Regions from separate parts of the Streptomyces sp. NPDC093544 genome, predicted to be linked through region 1. Evidence: riboswitches for the same ligand, from Rfam matches in the RefSeq annotation. Region 1 holds a riboswitch; each other region holds the start of a gene.
The links. A riboswitch is a leader RNA that binds a small molecule or an ion and turns the genes downstream of it on or off. The one in region 1 is predicted to bind cyclic di-AMP.

Region 2: it holds a riboswitch for cyclic di-AMP, as region 1 does, so the genes downstream of both, AB0N66_RS33180 (LysM peptidoglycan-binding domain-containing protein) here and AB0N66_RS10805 (LysM peptidoglycan-binding domain-containing M23 family metallopeptidase) in region 1, are expected to answer to the same signal.
Region 3: it holds a riboswitch for cyclic di-AMP, as region 1 does, so the genes downstream of both, AB0N66_RS34210 (transglycosylase family protein) here and AB0N66_RS10805 (LysM peptidoglycan-binding domain-containing M23 family metallopeptidase) in region 1, are expected to answer to the same signal.

The regions. Positions count from the first base shown of each region.
Region 1 is NZ_JBFBEA010000006.1:171,936-177,174, reverse strand. Features, by position in the region: gene AB0N66_RS10825 (aspartate aminotransferase family protein) at 1-225, shown strand, start outside; gene AB0N66_RS10820 (XRE family transcriptional regulator) at 342-992, shown strand; gene AB0N66_RS10815 (DUF6126 family protein) at 989-1,141, shown strand; gene AB0N66_RS10810 (tyrosine-protein phosphatase) at 1,173-1,970, opposite strand; cyclic di-AMP (ydaO/yuaA leader) riboswitch at 2,546-2,721, shown strand; gene AB0N66_RS10805 (LysM peptidoglycan-binding domain-containing M23 family metallopeptidase) at 2,726-3,676, shown strand; gene AB0N66_RS10800 (SGNH/GDSL hydrolase family protein) at 3,949-4,734, shown strand; gene AB0N66_RS10795 (TetR/AcrR family transcriptional regulator) at 4,958-5,239, opposite strand, start outside.
Region 2 is NZ_JBFBEA010000027.1:3,969-9,207, forward strand. Features, by position in the region: gene AB0N66_RS33175 (hypothetical protein) at 1-1,087, opposite strand, end outside; gene AB0N66_RS33180 (LysM peptidoglycan-binding domain-containing protein) at 1,263-2,018, opposite strand; cyclic di-AMP (ydaO/yuaA leader) riboswitch at 2,023-2,173, opposite strand; gene AB0N66_RS33185 (CocE/NonD family hydrolase) at 2,498-4,516, opposite strand; gene AB0N66_RS33190 (peptide MFS transporter) at 4,534-5,239, opposite strand, start outside.
Region 3 is NZ_JBFBEA010000028.1:94,668-99,906, reverse strand. Features, by position in the region: gene AB0N66_RS34220 (cytochrome P450) at 1-748, shown strand, start outside; gene AB0N66_RS34215 (transglycosylase family protein) at 1,009-1,914, shown strand; cyclic di-AMP (ydaO/yuaA leader) riboswitch at 2,098-2,262, shown strand; gene AB0N66_RS34210 (transglycosylase family protein) at 2,267-2,977, shown strand; gene eno (phosphopyruvate hydratase) at 3,366-4,661, shown strand; gene AB0N66_RS34200 (septum formation initiator family protein) at 4,786-5,239, shown strand, end outside.

The DNA of each region.
Region 1 (5,239 bases):
CAGATGGTGGTCGTGCCGCTGCTACAGCGGCACCGCATCCTCACCCAGGTCTCCGGCGATCACCTGGAGGTGATCAAACTGATCCCGCCGTTGGTCATCGACGACCGGGACGTGGACCGCTTCGTGGATGCCTTCACTGCCGTGATGGACGACGCGCACGGCGGGGGCGGGCTGATGTGGGACTTCGGCAAGACCCTGGTGAAGCAGGCGGTGGCGAACCGCTGAGAGTGCGGGCAGTGGTGAACTGAACTGCTGGGAGTGCGGGCAATGCCGAACCGTCGGGTGTTTGCCTCTGAGGCAAGAAATTTGCCTCAGAGGTAAGGCTCGGGCTCAATGGAGGCATGAGCACCGCCGAGGGCATGGACCCTTCCCCTCCCCCGCAGGGGACCGCTGACGAGCTGCACGTCGTCGCACCCCAGCTGCGTGGGCTGCGCCGCCATGCCTCCCTGACCCTGGAGGCCGCGGCTCGTGCCGCCGGGCTGTCGCCCGCCCACCTCTCGCGCCTGGAGACCGGGCAGCGCCAGCCCTCGCTGCCGATGCTGCTCGCACTCGCGCGTATCTACGGTACGACGGTCTCCGAGCTGCTCGGCGAGACGGTCCCCGAGCGTGACGCCGTGGTGCGCGCCGGCGACATGGAGCCGACCGCGGCGGGCGGCTGGACCTACTGGCAGGCCGGCGGCTCGGGCCGCGGGATGCAGGCCCTGCGCGTGCACGTCCCGTACGGCTCGCAGGGCGACATCGTGCGTGTCCACCCCGGTGAGGAGTGGCTCCACGTCCTGAGGGGGCGACTGCGGCTGCGCCTCGGTGACAGCGCGCATGTGCTTGCCCCGGGGGACGGCGCGCACTTCGACTCGCTCACCCCGCACCGCATCGCCGCCGCCGACCGGGACGGCGCCGAGCTCCTCTTCGTACACACCCTGCTGCAGAGCCCCACCACCGCGCTGTGCCTCGGCCCGGTGACGGAGCACGCGACCCCAGGAGAGACGCCATGATCGAACCCACCGGATCCGGCCCGCGCCGCGACATGGACGACAAGCTCCCCCGCGCGCTATGGGTGCGGCTGATCATCTACGTCGCCGTCGGCCACCTCTTCGCGGGCTTCGTCTACCTGCTGTTCACGCTGGGCGCGCAGAACCAGTAGGCGCACGTCAGCCGGGACCGGGAGACCTGCGTCAGTCGAGGAGCCGCTCGCGCAGCCGGTCCCGCAGCTCAGGGGTGATCCCCAGCCCCTGCTCCAGGTAGGCGTCGACGCTGCCCCAGGTCTCCTCGATCGTCTCGAAGGCCGCGGTCAGGTACTCGGCGCGCGCGTCGAACAGCGGGCTGAGCAGCTCCATGACCTCCGACGAGTAGGCCGATGCGGAGGAACTGCTGCGGTGGACCTTGTAGCGACGGTGCGTCGCGTTCGACTCCAGGTAGTCGGCCACGATGGCCTCGCGCTCGACGCCGAGGGCGAGGAGTGTCACGGCTATGGAGAGGCCGGCGCGGTCCTTGCCCGCGGCGCAGTGCATCAGCGCGGGCACGCTGTCCTCGGCCAGCGAGCGCAGCACCTGGGAATGCTCGGCGGTGCGCTCCTTGATGATGGCGCGGTAGGACCTGATCATCCGGTTCGCCGCCTTGCCGTCCGCGAGGAGCGCGCGCAGCTGCTCAAGATCGCCGTCGCGGACCATCTTCCAGAACTCGGATCCGTCAGCCGGGTCGGTCAGCGGGAGATTCACGTTCCGCACGCCCGGCAGCTCGACGTCCGGACCCTCCAGCTTCTGGTCCGCCGCGTTGCGGAAGTCGAAGATCGTGTGCAGGCCGAGGGAGGTGAGGAACGCCGAGTCGTCCTCCGTGGCGTGCGCGAGATGTCCGCTGCGGAACAGCACCCCGTACTTCACCCGGCGGCCGTCCACGGTGGGCAGGCCGCCCACGTCCCGGAAGTTGCGCACAGCGGTCAGCTCGGGTTCGGTCGACGGGACCTGCTGTGTCACGGGGGCTCCTCCCAGTCAGCCGTCGGCGCTGCTCGGCGTCGCCCGCCGACGGACGTTGCGCTCTCGACGATACGACATGGGTTCCTGGGGCAATAAGTTGTCCACAGGCGGTGTCTTCCCAGGTGCGGAGCTGTGCCTCCGGGGCGCCGGGCGCGCGATGATATTGGTAGCCGGTCGCGCCTGATCACATCTGCGATGACTTCAACGGCCGCGAGGAGTATCCCGTCGAGGGCCGGACGAGGGCCGGACAGGGGTCTCGATGTGACAGTTATCCGACCGTGTCGCATATAGCTGTTCTGTCCGAATTAACTGCTTCATTCCAACTGGCCCTGGAATAAGGCATCCTGGGCCGACGTGCGTGAGCAGCGTCATATTCGTGACGATGTGTTGCGACGTCTTTTTGTCAACCCGCCGGAATTCCCTGGTGATTTGACAGGCCCGAGAGGTGTTTTGTCCACAGAGGGTGACGGTAATTCCGAAAATGGATCAAGGGCGGGGCCTGCACAGAAAACCCACATGGTTGTCGACGCGGTCTCATTTCGCTTACCTTCGCCCTCAATCCGGACGGACGCCCAATCCTGCCGCCGCCCGGAATCCGCACACTCACCCGTATGTGGCAGGAGCGGGGGACCCACAGGTTCCACGCCTGTTCCGGTCTCCGGAACGGCTAGGGGTATAGCCGCGCTGCCGCGCGGCCGGGCATCTCCAGCCCGCACCCGACAGCTCACCTCGCAGGCGCCGGAGAGGAATTCGTCATGCCCGCGAAGGGTAAGCACCGCCGTCCCAAGTCCCAGCGTTTCACGCGCTCGATCGCCGTGGCCGGAACGGGTGGCGCCGCGCTCGCGCTGCCGCTCATAGGGGCCACCGGGGCCCATGCCGCGACCTCGGCTTCCACGGTTTCCTCGGCTTCGGAAAAGGCTGCCACGGCTGCCACGACGGCTTCTGGGAAGGCCGCCACTTCCGCTCCCGCCGCGGCTGAGAAGATCGCGACGAAGACTGCAACGAAGACCTACTCGGTAAAGGCCGGAGACTCCCTCTCGAAGATCGCCGACGACCAGAGCGTCAGCGGCGGCTGGAAGAAGCTGTACTCGGACAACCGCAAGGCCGTCGGCGAGGACCCCGCTCTGATCCACCCGGGTCTGAAGCTGTCGATCGGCAAGAAGGCCACCACGTCGAGCGACACGGCCAAGTCGTCCAGCGAGGCGTCGAAGTCGTCGAAGGCATCCGAGTCGTCCGTCAAGACGGCGGCCGAGCCCACGGCCAAGGCCGACGACACCGCGGACTCCAGCAGCAGTTCCGGCTACACGTTGCCGGTCGAGGGCGCCACCATCGGCACCGGCTACAAGGTCGCCGGCAGCATGTGGTCCAGCGGCTACCACACGGGCGTGGACTTCGTGGTCCCGACCGGCACCACCGTCAAGTCCGTCGCCGCGGGCACCGTCGTCTCGGCGGGCTGGGGCGGCGCGTACGGCAACCAGGTCGTCATCCAGCACGCCGACGGCCAGTACTCGCAGTACGCCCACCTCTCCTCCCTCTCCGTCTCGGCGGGCCAGACCGTGACCGAGGGGCAGCAGATCGGCCTCTCCGGGGCGACCGGCAACGTCACCGGACCGCACCTGCACTTCGAGATCCGCACCACGCCGGACTACGGCTCGGACGTGGACCCGGTCGCGTACCTGCGCTCGCACGGTGTCACCGTCGGCTGACGCCTCTCCCTTGCCACTGAAGGCCGGACCCCACGATCCCCGGGGTCCGGCCTTCAGCGTTTCGTGATCAGCGTGCCGCGTTCTCGCGCAGGGAGTTCCAGACCTGGCGGCTGTTCAACTACCCCCGCGGGGCCCTTATTCCGAGCTTGACCCAGACTTTATGAGTGGCTTATCTCACCCTCCGTCAACCCCTTCTTACGGTCGCGTAGCTCACACTCGAAGGTGAATCATGGGCCGATGTGGCAGACGATTCGAAGAGTGGCAACAGATCAGTGATCGGGTCGTACGTAGCGGTGGGGGACAGCTTCACCGAAGGCGTCGGCGACCCCGGGCCTGACGGGGCCTTTGTCGGTTGGGCGGACCGGTTCGCGGTACTGCTCGCCGACCGGCGGCCCGAGGGCGACTTCACCTACACCAACCTCGCCGTCCGCGGGAAACTGCTCGACCAGATCATCGAACACCAGCTCTCGCGGGCGAAGGAGCTCGCGCCGGACCTGGTCTCCTTCTGCGCGGGCGGCAACGACATCATCCGGCCCGGCGTCGACCCCGACGAAGTCGCGGAGCGCTTCGAGCGCGCGATCGCCGACATCACCTCCGCCGTCGGCACCGTCCTGGTGACGACCGGCTTCGACACCCGTGGCGTGCCCGTGCTGAAACACATGCGCGGCAAGATCGCCACGTACAACGGGCATCTACGGGCCATCGCCGACCGGTACGGCTGCCCCGTCCTGGACCTGTGGTCCCTGAAGACGATTCAGGACCGCCGCGCCTGGGACGGCGACCGCCTCCACCTGTCACCCGAGGGCCACACCCGCGTCGCGCTCCGGGCCGGCCAGGTCCTCGGCCTCGAAGTACCGGCCGACCCGGACCAGCCGTGGCCGCCGCTCCCGCCGCGCGGCACGCTCGAGGTCCGGCGCGACAACATCCACTGGGCGCGCGAGTACCTGGTCCCGTGGATCGGGCGGCGGTTGCGTGGCGAGTCCTCCGGGGACCATGTGGCGGCCAAGGGGACGCTCTCGCCGGACGACATCAGGACATGGATCGACGCGGTGGCCTGAGCCGGGCTGTGATGCCGGGCTGCACAGCAGCGTGGCGCAGGACGGGCGAGGGGTGGTGCGCGGCGTTGGAACTTCGACGCCGCGCACCACCCCTCGTCGTCTTCCAGGAGAGCCAGCGGGCGTACGAGCTTCCTGAGGCGTACGAGCTTTGCCAGACGTACGAGGTGGAGCGGGCCGTGGCACCGGCGGTGGTTCGGAGTGTCCGACGGAAGAGGTACGCCTCTCAGCGCACCGTCGCCGTCAAGGCCTCCCGCTCAAGGCCGAGTTCGCGCGCGAGTGCCTCGTCCACCCACTCATGGGTCCGAGCCCGCGACACCGGACCCTCGTACACGGTCATCTGCACGGCGAGCCCGTCGAGCAGCGCTGTCAGCCGAAGGGCCGTGCCGGTGGGGTCCGGGCAGCGGAACTCACCCGCGGCCACTCCCTCCGCGATCACCTCGATGATCGCGGCCTTCCACTGCTTGTCGAGGTAGCACGTGACCTCCCTGAGCGCTGGCTCGCGCAG
Region 2 (5,239 bases), on a different contig from region 1:
GGTCCAGCGCCGCCAGTACCCCGTCGACCAGGCCGATCCGGTGCTCGGCTCCCCGGCACTCCACGAGTCGGGGCTGACCTGCGGACCGGTCCGGAACGGGGGAGGAACCTCCCCGGAGACCGGTCGGCGAACGACCCGGTACCAGTGCCGAGGCGACCAGCGGATGCAGCCGGTCGGGCTCCAACGCACCGGTGCGGAGCAGTTCCAGGTCGGGCAGCACCCAGGTCGCAGCGTCGGGCAGGATCGGCAGTGCGGAGGCGCTACAGCTGCCCGCCATGGGCGCCGCGGCGATCCGCATGGCGGGCGGCCCGGGGCCGTCTCCGTCCGCGATCAAGTCCAAGGTCAGCCGACGCCGGTCACCGAACCGCACCGCGACGGCACCGGTACCGCTCGCCCGCCCCTCGGCGCGGAGCAAGATCTCGGCCTCGGCCGCCCACCGCTCGACGGCACACTGCCGCCCCCGCGGCACCATCTCCAGCGGACCGGGGTCCACAGAAGGGCCGGGCGGCCGATCGGCCCCGGCCCGGACCCGCAGCTCATCGGCCCTGCGCGCGTCCCACAGATGACGGTGCAGATCGAGGCGGAACCGCCGGTTGGGACGGGGATGCGGATGTCGGCACGCCCCGGACTCGAAGCGGGGGCCGGGGCCGCCCCACAGCGCGAGGCTGATCCGCTGACCGGCGTCCGCCCAGGCAGGCGGAGTCCGCACTACCAGGTACACCGGGTCCGGGTGTTCTCCCTCGCGCTCCGCGTCGTCGTACTCGTACTCGTACCGGGCCAGCGCGATGGTCAGACCCGGGCGCAGCAACCCGTCGGGCGCGACCCTCGGCAGGTGCCAGCGCAGCAGGTCAGGGGCGAGATGGCGGAGATCGGCCCGGATGCGGGCGGCGAGTTCGTGGCCGTGACTGCGCGCCACGGAACGCGGATTGAGATCGACATCGATGCCTGCGGCGGCACACGCCCCCGCCCAGTCCCCGGCACGACGGCGGGCGGTCGCGGTCTCGATCATGGAGGGTGGCACGGCGAACTCGCGCACGCGCAACCAGAAGGAAAGGCGGGAGTCCTCGTTCGCGGTCTGAGTGAGCATCAGCACTCACCTTGCGCGGACGGGACCCCCGATCTGCCAGCAGATTGAGTCATCATCGCGGCGAGCATAGCGTCCCGACCGCCATCCGGCAGCTGCATTTTGGCGGGTGCGTCTGCCCGGCCGCCCGCGTGCCCGCGGCAGACCCCACCCACAGCCGTACGTCTGAACTGCCCCGTCAGTAAGCCCCGTTGACGTTGTCGATCGAGCCGTACTTCGCGGCGGCGTAGTTGCAGGCCGCCGTGATGTTCGCGACCGGGTCGTAGGGGTCCATCGAGGTGCCGGCCACGTGGTAGGCGGCGAAGGTCGGGTCGATGACCTGGAGAAGGCCCTTGGAGGGGGTGCCGGCGGCGGCGTTGGAGTCCCAGTTGTTGATGGCGGCGGGGTTGCCCGCGGACTCGCGGATGATGTTGCGGTAGATGCCGTCGTAGGTGCCCGGGATCCCGGACTGGGCCATGACGGCCAGGGATTCCTTGATCCAGCCGTCGAGATCGTTGGAGTAGGTCGCGGGGGTCACCGTGGACTTCGAGGTCGAGGCGGTCGACTCCGCGGACTTCGTGGATGTTTGGGTGGTTTTCGTGCCCACGGTCAGGGTGGTGCCCGGGCGAAGCAGTGTCGGGTCGGAGCCGATGACCGCGGCGTTGGCCTTGTAGAGGGCCTGCCAGCTGTCGTCCGTGGTGTGTTCCCGTGCGATCTTGGACAGGGTGTCGCCCGCGACGACCTTGTACGTGACGAGCTTGACGTCGGGGACGGCGGCCGGAGCGGCCTTCGTAGCCGCGGTTGCCTGGGCCGGAACGCCGGCGGTGGTGGCGGCGTGGGCGCCGGTCGCGCTCACCAGGGGGAGTGCGAGCGCGACTCCGCCCGTTCCGGCGGCGACCATGCCACGGGTGAGGTGGCTGGTCCTGGGGCGGCGGTGCTTGCCTCGTACGGGCATGACGAATTCCTCTCCGGCGCCTGCGAGGTGAGCTGTCGGGTTCGGGCGGGAGCTGCCCGGCCGCGTGGTGGGTGCGGCTTCACCCCTAGCCGAGCCGGTGTCCGGATCGGCGGCTTACCTGGGTCCCCCGCTCCTGCCGTGAGCGCGTGGATGGGTGGGGTTCCGGGCGGCGGCAGGATTCGGCGTTCCGCCTGGATCGACGTGAACGTATGCGAGAGCACATGTCTGGAACAAGGCCCGATTTGACGCCGTAGATCGCTTTCGCCTGCACACACAACAGGGGGAATCGCCCGATTGTGTCCGGAATATGAAACTCAACTTACCTTTCGCGAATGGGCAATTGCGAGGCATCGCGAGGCGGGTCGAGACGTCGATCTTGTCCGGACGTGACCCATTTCACGCGACCAAGCATGAACAAAGCGGCACCGTAGGCAATCAGGGTGCAATACGGGCAGCATGCGGTGGTTGCCGGCCGCCGCTCACCCCGCCGTCCGCGGGATCCTCTTCTCCCACGTCCGGTGGAAAACCACCTCGTCACCGTCCCGGCAGATCACCTCGTTCGAGGTGATGAACTCATCGGCGTCGCAGGAGATTTTGGACGTGGTCGAGACGCGCGCGTCCCACGGCAGGTCCGGGCGGTGGAGGCGGATCGACCATGTCGAGCGGGTGCGGGCCGACAGCGGATCCGACTCGTTGATCGTGTACGTCTCCAGCACGTCCTCCGTGAATTCGAGGCCGTCCGGATAGACGCGGGTGCCGCCGTAGCGGGGGTCGACTTCGAGGCGCCACTCGCCCTTGGCCACGTCGCGCACGACGAGGCGTTCGGGGCGGGGTTCGTCCAGGGTCGCCGGTACGACCACTCCCAGGGGTTCGGACTCCTCCGGTTCCTCGAAGGCGATCGGGAACGCCGACTGCCTTGCCCGTACGGGGAGTTCGAGGGCGCTGCCCGCCGGGTCCAGGTTGAAGCCCGACTCCGAACCCGGCTGGGGCCAGATCCAGGGCCAGTACGCGGAGGAGACCGCGAGGCGGATCCGGTGACCGGGCGGGAATGCGTAACCGATGCCGTTCAGCTCGAAAACCACGTCCTCCGTAGAGCCCGGCTTCCAGGGAACCGCCTGGTCACGGCCATGGCGCGCCGACAGGTTCAGTACGCCTCGGGTGACGAGTGTGGAGGAGCCGTCGGGGGCCACATCGCAGAGTCGGGCGATCACCTGGCCGCGCTCCGCCTCCGACGTCAGCCGCAACCGCACCTTCGGACGGCCCAACACCCATGTTTCCTCCGGGACTTCGAACTCGAAGCACGCCGACCGCCCGTCCTCCTCCCGCTGGTCCGGCGGCAGATCCGCGTCGTTCCCGAAGGGGAAGAAGCGGCCCGCGTCGACGCCCGTGTGCTGCGGTGAGCGGACCAGTACCGGTGCGCCCCGGAGGCCGTACGAGACCGGTGTCACGGAGGGGGACGGCCAGGTCTCGTCACCCACCCAGCGGCCCGGCAACACGTCGTACACCGTTGCCGGAGGGTGCGCGTCCATGACGTACGAGCGCAGCAGCGGCTCCGACATCACTCCTGTGTTCCCGTCCACCACTCCGGTGTCCCCGTCGCGCAGCCAGTGGTCCCACCAGCGCAGGGTCTCCTGGAGGAAGCCGATCGCGGGTCCCGGCGGCAGGCCCCGGTCGGGGTACTGGTGCGACCAGGGGCCGATGAGGCCTCGTACGCGATCCGGTGGCAGGTTCTCGACCAGGCGCAACACCGTGTCCCGGTACGGGTCGTGCCAGCCGCCCACCGCCAGGACGGCGGCCTGGATCGCGCCGTAGTCCTCGCAGACGCTGCCGTGCTTCCAGTACGAGTCCCGGGTCTGGTGCGACAGCCAGGTGTGGAGGTACGGCTCCACCGCCTCAAGGCGCTTCACCCACAGGTCGTGCCACATCACCTCGCCGACGTGTACCGGGTCCGGCGGGCGGGCGACGAAGGCGAGCATCGTGGCCGCCCAGGCGTGCATGTCGACGGCGAGGACGGAACCACCCATGTAGTGCACGTCGTTGTCATAACGGTCGTCCGCCGAGCAGACGGTGACGACCGCCTTGAGCGGCTCGGGCGCGAGGGCCGCGATCTGGAGGGAGTTGAAGCCGCCCCAGGAGATGCCGAACATGCCGACCTTGCCCGAGCACCAGGGCTGGGAAGCCAGCCAGTTGACCACCTCCACCCCGTCGGCCAGTTCCGTCTGCGAGTACTCGTCCGTCGGCATGCCCTCCGAGTTGCCGTGGCCGCGGACGTCCACGCGGACGGAGGCGTAGCCGTGACCGGCGTACCAGGGATGGCGTTGCCAGTCGCGCGGCGCCGTCCAGTCCGTGAGGCGGTACGGGAGGTATTCGAGGAGCGCCGGTACGGGCTCGTCGGTCAGGGGGCGCCAGACGCGTGCGTACAGACGTGTGCCGTCCGGGAGGGGGATGAGGACGTCCTCGTGAGCGGACTCGTAGGGGAAGGACGTACGGATGCGCATGCGTGATCCCGGTGGTTTCAGTGGACGGGGTACATGGTGCGGCGCAGCCAGGGGGCGAGTGCCATCACGGCGAGGCCCGCGGCCACCGCGATCGCGCCGTTGACGCCGAAGTAGGCCGGTTTGGAGACGTCGTCGTAGAGCTTCACGGTCTGGGCCTGGATGCCGTTGGCGAGCGCGAGGGACAGGAACCAGAGGGACATCGTCTGGCTGGAGAAGGCGATGGGGGCGAGCTTGGTGGTGGCGGACATGCCGGACGTCTCCAGGAGGATGTCGCCGAGGCCGAGGAGCAGGTACGAGCCGACGATCCACCAGGCCGACATCAGGTAGTCGTCACTGCTGTGTCCGCTCGTCGGCAGCACGATCAGCAGGAAGGACAGGCCGCCGAGTACGACCCCGATCGCGATCTTGTTGGAGGCGTGCGGCTGGTTGCGGCCCATCCGGACCCACAGCGCGGCGACCACGGGCGCGAGGGCGACCTCGAAGGCGCCGAGCGCGGAGGCGTACCAGCCGGCCGGGAAGTCGTAACCGAGGATCCTGCTCTCGGCGTTCGACGCGGCGAGCAGCATCATCGTCGAGTACGCCTGGAAGAGGATGAAGTTGAAGACGGTCGAGGCGAGGAAGAGGACGACGTACGGGCGCAGGTGGCCGCGTTCGGCGTCCGTCACGCGCGGGCTCCTGAACATCACCGCGAAGTAGACGACCGGCGCGATCACCGAGATGAGG
Region 3 (5,239 bases), on a different contig from region 1:
GCACGGCGGGGGGCCGAGGGGCGGTGTCGCTCGGTCCGTGAAGAAGATGCGCGGGTATCTGGCCGAGCTGATCCACCGCAAGCGCGAGGAACTGCCCGAGCACCCCGCCCCAGGCGAGGACCTCATCTCCGCCCTCATCCGCGCCTCGGACGACGGCGAACACCTCACGGAGAACGAGGTGGCAGCAATGGGGTTTATCCTTCTTTTTGCTGGTTTTGAGACCACGGTGAATTTGATTGGCAATGGCACGTACGCCCTCCTTACTCACCCCGAGCAGCGGCGGCGGCTACAGGAGTCACTTGCCGCCGGGGAGAGTGGACTGCTCGAAACCGGCGTCGAGGAACTCCTCCGATACGACGGCCCTGTCGAACTGGCCACTTGGCGGTACGCGACCGAGGCCGTCCGGCTCGGCGGGCAGGACATCGCACCCGGCGACCCCGTCCTCGTCGTACTGGCGGCTGCGGACCGTGACCCCGAACGCTTCGAGCAACCGGACACGCTCGACCTCTCCCGCCGTGACAACCAGCACCTCGGCTATGGGCACGGCATCCATTACTGCCTCGGTGCGCCCCTCGCTCGCCTGGAGGGCCAGACCGCGCTGGCCACGCTCCTCACCCGTCTCCCCGACCTCCAACTCGCGGGAGATTCCGCTGATTTGCGCTGGCGTGGTGGTCTCATTATGCGTGGATTGCGCACGCTTCCAGTGGAGTTCGCGGCTCCGGTCGAGTTGTCCACCGGGCGGTCTTGAGGCACTTCGGGTGTCGCGAAAAACTGACGATCCCTCAACAATGTGATCTTCACGTGATCTACGCTGCATCGACTTGTGACAAGCGTTCGAGGCCGGATACGTTCAATGACCAGCGCGGATCATCCGTCGCAGACGTCGTCTGACGTCGCCGTACGTCGCTGTAGTCACCTGCTGTCACATGAAAGGGCTTCCGCATGCTCTCCGGGAACGGCCGCCATCGTCGCCCCCGTCAGGCCCCGGCTCTCATTGTCGCGGCAGGAGTGACCGGATCGGCCATCGCGATCCCGTTGCTCGGTGCCACGAGTGCGAGCGCGGCCGACACCACCACTTGGGACCGCGTCGCGGAGTGCGAGACAGGGTCCTCCTGGAGCGACAACATCGGTGACGGGTACTACGGCGGGCTGCACGTGACCCAGTGGGACTGGGAGAACTACGGCGGCCTCGAATACGCCCCGAGCGCCGACCAGGCCAGCCGCTCGCAGCAGATAGCCGTCGCCGAGAAGATCCTCGACGGCCGAGGGCTCGTCGCCTGGCCCACCTGTGGACCCCTCTCCGGGCTCAGCAAGGACTCCGCCTCGGTGGAGGTCGACACGGGCGTGTCGGACGACCCGTCATCCGACGCCTCCGCCACGCCTGGTGCATCCGGTTCCGCCGACCCGTCCGAATCGTCCAGCCCCTCTCCGTCCGCTTCGCCTTCCTCGGGTGCGACCGAGAGCACCGGGGACTCGACCAAGTCCGACAGTTCGGACGAGGGTGCGAGTGCCGACGCGAGTACAGACGCGAGCACGGACTCAAGCGCGGCGAATGGTGACGAATCGGATAAGTCCACCCAGGGCGACGACTCTTCGAGTGCGTCCGAGGATGAGGCGAGCGGCGCCGGGCGTCACCGTGGCGACATCGCCGCCGAGGGCGCGACCGACGGCGGTACGGACGATGCCGCCTCCGGACGGCACGCCTCCCGTGGCTCCGACGAGGCTCGCGATGTCGTCGACGGCTCGTATGTCGTCCGCGTCGGCGACAGCCTCTCGCTCATCGCCGACGCCCTTGGCCTCGACGGCGGATGGACCCAGCTGTACGCCGAGAACAAGGAAACGGTCGGCGCCGACGCGGACCTCATCCTGCCCGGTCAGAGCCTCGCAGTTGGTGCCGAACCGGGCGAAAAGTAGCGGGAGTTCACGTCATGTTTCGCCATGTAATGTCCCGTTTGGCGAGAATGAGAGATGGATCTCAGACCCCCTGATCGCCTTTGATATTCCGCCGATCCCCTGCCTACGGTCGTGACCGCTCGCCATCGCGGGCCCCGACGGTTGCAACGCCGAATCCTGCCAGCGGCCGTACGGGAACAGTCGTCGCGTCAAGCGCCGTAGGCAGGAGCGGGGGACCCAAGGTAAGCGCCGCGCCCGGTAGTTGACCGGGAGTGGCTTGGGGTTAAGCCGTGCACCGAAAGGTGTGCGACCGGGCACTCACCCGCCCGAACCCGACAGCTCACCTCGTAGGCGTCGGTGAGGGGATCACTTCATGCTGCGTTCGTGCAAGGGCAAGCACCGTCGCCCGTCCAAGGTCACTCGTATCGCCACGCTCGCCGGAGTGACCGGCGTCGCCGTCGCCGCCCCGCTGATGGCGGCCGGCACCGCCTCCGCCGCCACCACTTCCGAGTGGGACACCGTCGCCCAGTGCGAGTCCGGTGGCAACTGGTCCATCAATACGGGCAACGGCTACTACGGCGGCCTGCAGTTCTCCGCCTCCACCTGGTCCGCGTACGGCGGCAGCTCGTACGCCTCCACTGCCGACCAGGCCTCCAAGTCCCAGCAGATTTCCGTCGCCGAGAAGGTTCTCGCCGCGCAGGGCAAGGGTGCCTGGCCGTCCTGCGGCACGGGCCTGTCGAACGCCGCGAACGACGCCGGCTCCAGCGACTCGTCCTCGTCCTCGGGCAATTCGCAGAGCACCACCCCCTCGCAGCAGAGCACGCCGAGCTCACAGACCGACGAGCAGCGTGCCTCGCGTTCCTCGGAGCGGGAGACCGCCGCGAAGGAGACCGTCGAGACCCCGACCGGTAAGACGGTCAAGAAGGGTGACGGCGAGTACAAGGTGAAGAAGGACGACACTCTCAGCGAGATCGCCGAGGCGAAGAACGTCAAGGGCGGCTGGCAGGAGCTGTTCAAGCTGAACAAGGACATCATCGACGACGCGGACTTCATCTTCCCGGGTCAGCAGCTGCACCTCAGCTGACGGCCGGGGTCGCCGGCCGACGGCGGTCGGCCGGCGGCTGATATTCGGTTCTCAGCTGAACCACAGCAGGCTCCTATACGTGGTCTCCATACTGAAGGCCTCGTGTGGGTCACCCCCGTCCCCCACGGGCTCCCCGCTCCGGTGCGTGTTCCCCCGTACGCACCGGGGCGGGGCTTTTTCATTTCCGGCTGAGATCCGGCTTCGCTCCCTCTCTTTACGGCCCCTCTTCACCCCCTCTCCTCTGTCTTTTTGTTCCGTTCTGGAACAATGCGTACGCTCAGTTCTGTACAAGAGGGGGTAGACCGGCTGGCCGATCCCTCGGAGCCGGTTAGGCTCATCCCGCGGGGCTGCCACAGTCCCGCGTACCCGCGTCACATTCCTGAAGGAGATGCTCGTGCCGTCCATCGACGTCGTCGTAGCCCGGGAAATCCTCGACTCGCGAGGGAACCCCACCGTCGAGGTCGAGGTCGGCCTCGATGACGGCAGCACCGGTCGTGCCGCCGTCCCGTCCGGCGCCTCCACCGGAGCCTTCGAGGCCATCGAGCTGCGCGACGGTGACCCCAACCGTTACGGCGGCAAGGGTGTCGAGAAGGCCGTCCTCGCCGTCATCGAGCAGATCGGCCCGGAGCTCGTCGGTTACGACGCCACCGAGCAGCGCCTGATCGACCAGGCGATGTTCGACCTGGACGCCACCGACAACAAGGGCTCGCTCGGCGCCAACGCCATCCTCGGCGTCTCGCTCGCCGTCGCGCACGCCGCCTCCGAGGCCAGCGACCTGCCCCTCTTCCGCTACCTGGGTGGCCCGAACGCGCACCTGCTGCCCGTTCCGATGATGAACATCCTCAACGGTGGGTCGCACGCCGACTCGAACGTGGACATCCAGGAGTTCATGATCGCCCCGATCGGCGCGGAGTCCTTCTCCGAGGCGCTGCGCTGGGGCGCCGAGGTCTACCACACCCTCAAGAAGGTGCTGAAGACCAAGGGCCTGTCCACCGGTCTCGGCGACGAGGGCGGCTTCGCCCCGAACCTGGAGTCCAACCGCGCCGCGCTCGACCTCATCCTTGAGGCCATCAAGCAGGCCGGTTACATCCCGGGCGAGCAGATCGGGCTCGCGCTCGACGTCGCCGCGTCCGAGTTCTACAAGGACGGCAAGTACGAGTTCGAGGGCAAGTCCCGCTCGGCCGCCGAGATGACCGAGTACTACGAGGAGCTCGTCGCCGCGTATCCGCTGGTCTCCATCGAGGACCCGTTGTACGAGGACGACTGGGCAGGCTGGAAGGTCATCACCGACAAGCTGGGCGACAAGGTCCAGATCGTCGGCGACGACCTCTTCGTCACCAACCCGGAGCGCCTGGCCCGCGGCATCGAGGAGGGCTCCGCGAACGCCCTGCTCGTCAAGGTCAACCAGATCGGCTCGCTGACCGAGACCCTGGACGCCGTCGAGATGGCGCAGCGCAACGGCTTCAAGTGCATGATGTCCCACCGCTCCGGCGAGACCGAGGACACCACCATCGCCGACCTCGCCGTCGCGGTGAACTGCGGCCAGATCAAGACCGGCGCCCCGGCCCGCTCGGACCGCGTCGCCAAGTACAACCAGCTGCTGCGCATCGAGGAGATCCTCGACGACGCGGCCGTGTACGCCGGCCGTAGCGCCTTCCCGCGGTTTCGCTCTGCGAACCATTAAGCACAGCAAGGGCTGAGCCTCGGCTTCGTAGGAAGCGTCGTACGTACGTCCCCGTACTCGGTCCCGTACCGTGTGCGGGGACGTACGCACGTGCAGGCAGGGACGTATCGGGGAGGCGGGAATCATGGCTGTGAAGGACCGGGACCGGTTCTCCACCTCGACCAGGCTGCGGCTGCTCGGCGAGCAGACGGCGGCCCGGGTCTACCGCTCCCAGACCAAGCGCCAGGCGCGCCGCTCGCGGCTCACCGGGCGGGCGGCGCTCCTCGCTCTTGTCCTGTGCTCGCTGGTCGTCGCCCTCGCGTATCCGATAAGGCAGTACGTGTCCCAGCGCGCCGAGGTCTCCGACCTGGTGCGGCAGCGGGAGCAGGCCCGCGCGCGGGTCGAGCAGTTGCGTGACCTCAAGGCGCGCTGGCAGGACGACGCGTACGCGGAGCAGCAGATCCGGGACCGGCTGCACTATGTGATGCCGGGGGAGACCGGCTACATCGTGATCGACCCGGACGCGGCGAAGCAGTCGCGCGTCGACCAGGGAGCGGCCGACCGTCCCTGGTACGCGAACGTCTGGGACGGCGTGGACA